One region of the Bradyrhizobium sp. UFLA01-814 genome, then DNA from elsewhere that is predicted to be linked to it. Evidence: predicted binding sites of a transcription regulator. Region 1 holds the regulator's gene; the other holds the start of a gene.
What was found. The regulator LexA, encoded in region 1, represses DNA repair genes until DNA is damaged. The targets are predictions, from matches to a motif close to TGTTCNNNNTGTGTTCNG.
Positions count from the first base shown of each region.

Region 2: the regulator LexA is predicted to act here: its motif matches at 1,834-1,851, upstream of PMN64_RS13235 (ATP-dependent Clp protease adaptor ClpS).

Region 1 is NZ_JAQOSR010000089.1:31,506-35,852, reverse strand. Features, by position in the region: gene PMN64_RS25125 (HAD family hydrolase) at 1-582, shown strand, start outside; gene glp (gephyrin-like molybdotransferase Glp) at 609-1,823, shown strand; gene lexA (transcriptional repressor LexA) at 2,068-2,772, shown strand; gene PMN64_RS25110 (hypothetical protein) at 3,030-3,458, shown strand; gene PMN64_RS25105 (hypothetical protein) at 3,604-3,831, shown strand; gene PMN64_RS25100 (ComEC/Rec2 family competence protein) at 3,828-4,347, opposite strand, start outside.
Region 2 is NZ_JAQOSR010000035.1:12,639-16,985, reverse strand. Features, by position in the region: gene PMN64_RS13235 (ATP-dependent Clp protease adaptor ClpS) at 75-1,805, opposite strand; gene PMN64_RS13230 (mechanosensitive ion channel family protein) at 2,120-4,347, shown strand, end outside.

The DNA.
Region 1 (4,347 bases):
GATCTCGGCCGCGTCGTGCTCGACATCGACTTTGACAAGGTGATGGCGCACTGGGCGCAGCACGCCGGCTGTGCGCCCGCCGAGCTCGCCACCCGCTTTGTCGTCGACGACAGTTTCAAGCATCACGAGATCGGCCGGATCGACGACGCGGCGTTCTTCGAAAGCCTGCGCCGGACGCTCGGCATCGACATCACGGACGCCCAGTTCCTCGAAGGCTGGAATGCGATCTTCACCGGCGAGATGCCGGGCATCGCCCCGCTGCTCGCGGCGGCCGCCGAGCGGATGCCGCTCTACGCCTTCTCCAACACCAATCCGGCCCATGTCGCGCATTTCTCGGTCACCCATTCCGAGCTGCTCAGCCATTTCCGCAACGTGATCCTGTCCTCGAGCATCGGCTTCCGCAAACCCGACGCCGAGGCCTACGATCATGTGGTAAAAGCCATCGGCGTGCCGGCGTCGCGGATCCTGTTTTTCGACGACCTGGCCGCCAATATCGAAGGTGCGCGGGCGCGCGGCCTTCATGCTATCCACGTGACATCGACGGATGACGTGGCAAGGGCTTTGACCGCACTTGGTATTTGAACATTAGGAATTGAGGAGCTCTGAGCGTGGCCCTGATGCCGGTTGCCGATGCCCTGTCCGCCGTCCTCGCCGGCGCCGAACCGCTGCCGGAGGAGATGGTCGCGCTCGATGCCGCCTACCACCGCACCCTGGCGCACGACCTCGCCGCGCTGCGTACCCAGCCGCCGCAGCCGATGTCGGCGATGGACGGCTATGCGGTGCGCGCCGCCGATGCGGCTGACCTAAAGGCCCGGCTCAAGGTGATCGGCGAAGTGGCCGCCGGCCGGCCGTTCGAGCGGACGGTCGGCGCCGGCGAGGCGGTGCGGATCTTCACCGGCGGCGTGATCCCCAATGGCGCCGACGCGGTGATCATCCAGGAAGACACCGCCGTCGACGGCGGCGACCACATCACGATCACGGAGGCCGCCAGCGTCGGACGGCACATCCGCCCGGCCGGGGTCGACTTCCGTGCGGGCGAGGTGCTGCTCAGCGGCGGCAGCCGCCTGTCCGACCGCGCGCTGTCGCTGGCGGCCGCCATGAACTATCCGGAACTTGCGGTGCGCCGCCGCCCGAAGGTCGCGGTGCTGGCGACCGGCGACGAGCTGGTAATGCCGGGCTCGCAGCCCGGCCCCGGCCAGATCGTCTATTCCAACGGCTACGCGCTGCGGGCGCTGGCGCGCGCCGAGGGCGCCGAGACCATCGACCTCGGCGTTGCCGCCGACACGGTGGAGGCGACCACGGCCGGCATCCGCCGGGCGCGCGAGGCCGGCGCCGATGTCCTCATCACGACAGGCGGCGCCTCGGTCGGCGACCACGATCTCGTCAAGCGGTCGCTGGAAGCCGAGGGCGTCGACATGACGTTCTGGCGGATTGCGATGCGGCCCGGCAAGCCGATGATGCACGGCCGGCTCGGCGCGATGCGGGTGATCGGCCTGCCCGGCAATCCGGTGTCGTCCTATGTCTGCGCCTTCCTGTTCTTGGTGCCGTTGATTCGGGCGCTCAGCGGCCGGAAAGTGATTCATCATCGCCGCACGAGCGCCCTGCTCGGCCGCGACCTCGCCGCCAACGACCAGCGCGAGGACTATCTGCGTGCACGGCTCGAAGCGCGCGAGGACGGCACGCTGATCGCAACGCCGGTGACGCAGCAGGACTCGTCGCTGCTCGGGAATCTCGCTGCGGCACGGGCACTTCTCGTGCGTCCGCCGTTCGCGGCTGCGGCCGTCAAAGGCAGCGAATGCGAGATCCTGACACTGCCCGAATAAGGTTTTTCGCGCCCCGCCGATTGTGCGTTGCCTGATCCGTTCACCGGAAATTAAGTGGTTGCGGAACACATATCGAACATATAGTGTCCGTTCATGATTTGTTTCGAGTACTGGTGTCTACAATCGGGAAGCCGGGTGGAAGCAGGTGCATTGAGCACATGCTCCTGAGGTCAGGCCCCGCCTGCAGGCCCCACCAGAAGAGTCTCGGAATCGAACGACGCTATCAACCGGGGGAATACTCGAGATGCTCACGCGCAAACAGTACGAACTTCTGCGTTTCATCAATGAACGTCTGAAAGAGGCCGGCGTACCGCCCTCCTTCGACGAGATGAAGGATGCGCTCGACCTGCGCTCGAAGTCCGGTATCCACCGCCTGATCACTGCGCTGGAGGAGCGCGGCTTCATCCGCCGCCTGCCGAACCGCGCCCGCGCCATCGAGGTCATCAAGCTGCCCGAACTCTCGGCCGGCGGGGGCAACGGCCGCCGCGGCTTCACGCCCAGCGTCATCGAAGGCACCCTCGGCCGGCGCGCCAGCACGCCGCCGATCGCCGAGGACGACGGCAACCGTCCGGTCGCGGTCCCCGTGATGGGCCGGATCGCCGCCGGTACGCCGATCGAGGCGCTGCAGACCCGCAGCCACACCATCAGCGTGCCGCCCGACATGCTCGGCGCCGGCGAGCACTATGCGCTCGAAGTGCGCGGCGACTCGATGGTCGATGCCGGCATCCTCGACGGCGACATGGCGCTGATCCAGCGCAACGACGTCGCCAATACCGGCGACATCGTGGTGGCGCTGATCGACGAGGAGGAAGCCACCCTGAAGCGCTTCCGCCGCCGCGGCGCATCGATCGCGCTCGAGCCGGCCAACACCGCCTATGAAGTGCGCATCCTGCCGCCGAACCGGGTCCGCATCCAAGGCAAGCTGATCGGGCTTTATCGCAAATACTGAATTGCAAATACTTGCGGCGGCCGGGAACGAGCAACACGTCGGATCGTTCCTTGCATGATAGTGTAGCGTACGGCCTGCCCGATGCGCTCCGATACCTCTCGCGCAGCGTCGCGTGTTTGTGATCGGAGGCGGTCTCGGACCAGTCGTACAATCGCCCAGAAACGAGCAGAAGCTCGTTCGCTATCGTCCACTCTGGTAGAGGCCCTAATGCCTCAAGGAGAGGCACGGGTCGCTACCTCGAAATGAGGAGCCATCCGATGTGTGACTATAGTCTGCACGCCGTGGCATCGCGCCCCGCCATTGTCGGAGAGACGCTGATCACGACGACGTTCCGCGGCACGTCGACCCGCGGCTTTGCTTCGGAGAACGATCCCACTGTCGCGGTCTGCATGCTGCCGGGCACCGAGCTCGCTTTCGCCGAGAACGTTCGCTACGACAGCCGCTGGATCTGGACCAAGACGCTGAACTATCGCGTCGGCGTATTCAACGAAGTCGAGCCCGACGTGCCCGATCGGCATCATGACGCGGTCGAATTCCCCGACGGCAGCCATGTCCTGGTGACCCAGCTGGTCGAGGGACAGCGCGTCAGCGTGCTACAATTGCCGGCGCTGCATCCGCCGGTCGAGCACAAGCCGAAGGTCGTCGAGCGGCGGCCCTCCGCATTCGCAACGCTGTTTTTGGGTTGAGCGCATCGTCGCCGCGGAATGAGCTGTTCGGCGGCGGATGACCTAAGCAATTTCGGGCGACCCCGGACTTCCGCTTCCGGGGCGCAGGAGGAGGTTTGCGTCGGCCGGCGCCTTGGCGCATCATCGGGCACGGAGGACGTGTGCGGTGGTCGATAAGGTCACATGGCAAAAGGCTGGACGCGTCACGGAACCGGGCCGCTACATGTTCCGGTTCGGTTGGCTGACGGTGACGGCCGACGACCTGAAAGTCTGGGAGCAATTTCCCGAGGCTTCCTTTACCCTCGTCAAGAAGCCCGACGCCGGCCCCGATTCCGACGAATACCATCTCGGCCTGTTCGAGCTGCCGAGCGGCCCCTCACCGGACCACCGCTAATCATCGCCCTGCAGATCGGTCTCGGCCGGCGTCGCGTCCACGGCGGGCCGCGGCGCGGCGGCCGGCGCGCGCAGCGTCGTCTCGCTCTCGCCGTCGCCCGGAACCGCCGGCGACCACGGCCGGTCGATCCCGCCGGGCTTCACCGCATCGACGGCGTAACCGTCCCTGATCCGCCGTAGCACCAGCGCGCCGTGGCGGCGCAGCCGCTCGGCATCGATCACCGAGGCCGCGCAGCCCTGCGGCGCCGGCCGCGCGGTCACGATCAGGCCTGCGCGCTCGCAGTCGTCCGCCAGCGCCTCCGGCCGGGTCGCGAGCGCGACGAAGGCGCCGCCAGGTCCCTGGGCCACGCAGCCGCCGGCATCGCAGGAGACGCCCTCGCCGAGCGACGCATCGGTGGCGGTCCGCGCGTCGGCGTCCGCCGCCAACCACTCCTTGACCAGGAACGCATCCTTGGCGCTGTGCATCAAATGCAGCCGCCCGTCACCGCCGCGCACCGCGACGTTGCGGCCGTCACCG
Region 2 (4,347 bases), on a different contig from region 1:
AGGACATCGTGAGGATATCTCATTTTTGAGATAGAGAGAAGCAGCAAATCGGCCGGGAAGCGCAGCCATTCTGATCACCCCGCACTCATGCCCTGCGCGCCGCCGAGCAGCTTCACGTTGAGCCGGCCGCCGTCGAACAGCATCTCGTTCAGCGCTCCGTCGATGTCGTCAGCGGTGACATCCTGGCCTCCCTCGCGGGCGATGCTGGCCTGCGCGATGCGGCGCATCAGCTCCTTGATGAAGGCGGCGCTGACGCCGGCGGTGCGCTGCACCGCTTCGTCGACGATCGGCTGCTCCAGCGGCAGGCCTTTGCCGTACAGCCGGATCAGCTTGCCGCGTCCGGTCTCGTCGGGCAGCGGCACCTCGATGGCCTGGTCGATGCGGCCGGGCCGGCCGGCCAGCGCGCCTTCCAGCTCTTCCGGCCGATTGGTGGTCAGCACGAACAGGATGTCGCAATCCTCCTTCAGGCCGTCCATCTCGTTAAGCAGCTTGTTGAGCAGGGATTCCTCGCACGGTCCGCCCATGTCCTCGCGGTCGCGTGCGATCAGATCGACATCCTCGATCACGACCATGGTCGGCTGCAGCAGCCGGGCAAGACTCATATAGGCGCCCAGAAGGCCGACCTGCTCGGCGGTGATGATCAGCGTTGTGTGGTTTGGCAGGTTGGTGGCGAGATAGCGGATGGTGTGGGTCTTGCCGGTGCCGGGCGGGCCGTAGAGCAGGATGCCCTTGCGGGTCGACTGGCCGAGCCCGCGCAACAGATCGCGGCTCCCGACAAAACCGAGCACGTTGCGGTCGAGCAGCCGCAGCGTCCGGTCCGGCAGGATCACGTCATCGCGAGCGACCGTCGGCAGGCGATGCACGGTCAAGCCACGCGAACGTCCGCGATAGTTGGCGCCATCCTCCAGCGACAGGATCTTGCCGCGATAGGATCGCGCTGCATGCACGGCGGCCTCCAACTCGGAGAAGGTGCGCTGCACGAAAGCATTGCCGGTCGCCCCGGCGGGCAACGCAAGCTCGATTCGCAGCGACGGCTCGTGATTATATTCGCGATGGAACGTCAGCAGCACGGCGTAGCGCAGCTCGCCGGTTCGGCACAGCCACAGTCCATTGGCAAGGCATTTCACCGGCTCGGCCTCGCCGATATCGACGTCGCGATATTGCGGCGGCGCGATCGCCGGCGCATTGCGGCCGGCCTTCATCAGCGCCGCGAAGTCGAGCGTCTCGTAGCGATATTCCTCATGGATGCCGAAGAAATGGATTGGATCGGTGAGCAGCTTGTCGATCGCGACCTGAACGTCGGCGCGCATGTGGCCCGGAAACTGTCGCGCCCGTGTCACGACCAGGTTGCGCGGCACGCCGGCGAAATGCCAGTCGAGCGCAACGTAAGCGGACCGAAACGTCTCGCCCGGCAATTCTTCCGAGCTGCGGCGTGCAGCGAGCAGGCATTCGCTGCACAGCGACGCAGTTGTACCGGGGATCAGAATCTCCGTCACGGCCCTCGGGGCTTCGCAGAGATCGCAGGGCCGGCTGGCGTCGGCGGACTCGGTGGTGATCATCAACGGCTGACCGTTCGAGCGGATCAGCCATTTCGCCGAGTTGAAGATTGCCCGTGCCACCGGTCCCGGATAGGGGCCGCACGGAACGGCGCCCTTGGCCTCGATCAAGGCAGCGGATGCGATGGCTTCCTGCTCGGATTTCCCGAACACGGTGCGCAACAAATCCTGCACGAATTCCAGCGGGGTCTCGTCGTCGTCGTGAATGAAGAGCCGCACCGGACCGTCGTCGCTAAACACGTCGTGCATGAGACCCCCGAAACGCAATTGGGAACAAAAGAACAAAGTAAGAACATCACGGCGGCTCCTGCGCGTCAAGCGAAAGATTCTGCCGTCTCATCCCTGACGTGTAGTGAGCCGATCGGCCGGGAACGTGCACTGGAAGTGTAAACGCGGCTCAACGCCTGTGACGATTATGTTGCGGCAAATGCCAAGAGATGGCCGTCACAGCGGCAAACTTCCGACACACCATCGGGGCGAAAAGGAGTATCCGACATGGCGCGAGCGCGAGAGCAGATTCCTCCCAAGGGTTTGCGGTCGCGCAGTTATTTTATGAGGCCCTCGTGTCGCACAAACTTCGCCTTGCGCTGCTTCTCGTCTTCACTTTGTTCGTCTCTCCCGCGTTCGCGCAGCCGGCCGCCAAGCCGGCGCCGCCGCAACCCGTTACCAGCGACGCGCTGACGCCCGAGCAGGCCAAGCGCGCGCTCGACACGCTGCAGGACGACAAGAAACGCGGCGAGATCATCAACACGCTGCGCGCCATCGCCAATGCCTCGCCGCAGGCGGCGGCGCAGCCGGCGCCCGAGCAGCCGCAGTCATCGATCCCGCTCACCGCCGACAGCCTTGGTGCGCAGCTGTTGCTGATGGTGTCCGAGCAGGTCGGTGAGATGTCGCGCGAGGTCGCCGACGTCGCGCGCACGCTGACGCATTTCCCGGCGTTCTATTACTGGTTCGTGCGCACCGCCAATGATCCGGTCGCCTATGGCCTCTTGATCGATATCGCCTGGAAGCTGGCGCTGGTGTTCGGCTGCGCGCTGGCCGCCGAATGGGTGGTGTTCCGCCTGATCAAGCGGCCGGTCGCGTTCCTGGAAGCGCGGCTGCCGCAGACCGCGCGCATGCCGGTGCAGACGCTCGCCAGCGTCGATCCGCCGTCGTCGGTTGCCGACGTCACGCCGGCGCCCGAGTTGCAGCGGCGCCGGCTGAGCCTGGCGCGGGCCTGGCAGTCGCTGATCCGGCTGCCCTTCGTGCTTGGGCGCCTGTTGCTCGAATTGCTGCCGGTCGTCGTGTTCGGCGGCATCGCCACCGCGCTGCTCGGCACCGAGATCGGCGATCAATCGACCACGCGTCTCGTGATCCTGGCCGTCGTCAACGCCTATGTGTTCTCGCGCGTCTTGATCTGCGCGGTGCGCGCGCTGGCAGGGCCGTTCGGCCTGTTCCGCGTCCGTGCCGAGACCGCGGCCTATATCGAGATCTGGGCCCGGCGGATCGTTGCCGTCGGCGTCTCCGGCATCGCCTTTGCCAATGTCGCGCTGCTGCTCGGGCTGCATCGCGCCGGCTATGCCGCGCTGATCCGGCTCGTGATGCTGGTGGTGCATCTCTTTGTCGTCGTCATCATCCTGCAGTGCCGCCGCCAGGTCGCCGACGTCATCCGCGCGCCGGCCGATCGCACCGGGCTTGCGGCGCGGACGCGTAACCGGCTCGCGGCACTCTGGCATGTGCTGGCGATCGCGCTCGACCTCGCGCTGTGGGCGGTGTGGGCGCTCAACATCCGCAACGGCTATTCGCTGCTGCTGCAATATTTCGTCGGAACCATCGCGGTGCTCCTGGTTACCCGCCTCGTCACCATGGTGGTGCTGAGCCTGATCGATCGCGGCTTTCGCATCAGCCCGGAGCTGATCCAGCGCTTCCCCGGGCTCGAGACCCGCGCCAACCGCTATCTGCCGCTGCTGCGCAAGGTGGTCACGGCGGTGATCGCCTTCATTGGCTTCGTCGCGCTGCTCGAGGTCTGGGGCGTCGACGCCATCGTCTGGTTCTATGGCGGCCAGATCGGAAGCCGCCTGATCTCGGCGCTGGTGACGATCGGCATCGCCGCGCTGGCCGCGGCCGTGATCTGGGAGGTCGCCAATGCGCTGATGGACCGGCAGATCGACACCCTGTCGCGCGACGGGCATTACGCCCGCGCCGCGCGCCTGCGCACCTTCCAGCCGATGCTGCGAACCGCGCTGTTCTGCATGATCGTCGCGGTGGTCGGCCTCACGGCGCTCAGCGAGATCGGCGTCAATGTCGCGCCGCTGCTCGCCGGCGCCGGCATCGTCGGCATCGCGATCGGCTTCGGCTCGCAGAAGCTGGTGCAGGACCTCATCACCGGGCTGTTCCTTTTGATCGAGAACACCGTGCAGGTCGGCGACAACGTCACGGTGTCGGGCCTCTCGGGCGTGGTCGAGAACGTCTCGATCCGCACCATGCGGCTGCGCGCCGGCGACGGTTCGGTGCACGTGGTGCCGTTCAGCGCGGTGACGACGATCACCAACTCCAGCCGCGGCGCCGGCAATGCCGCGGTCAGCGTCAACGTGTCCTACAAGGAGGACACCGACCGCGCCGGCGAGGTGCTGAAGGACATCGTCGCCCAAATGCGCCAGGAGACGGCGTATCGCGCATTCATTCGAGGCGACCTCGAATTGTGGGGCGTCGACAAGGTCGACGGCTCGGTCGTGACCATCGTCGGCCAGATCCGCTGCACCGATAGCGGCCGCTGGGCGGTGCAACGCGAGTTCAACCGCCGCATGAAACG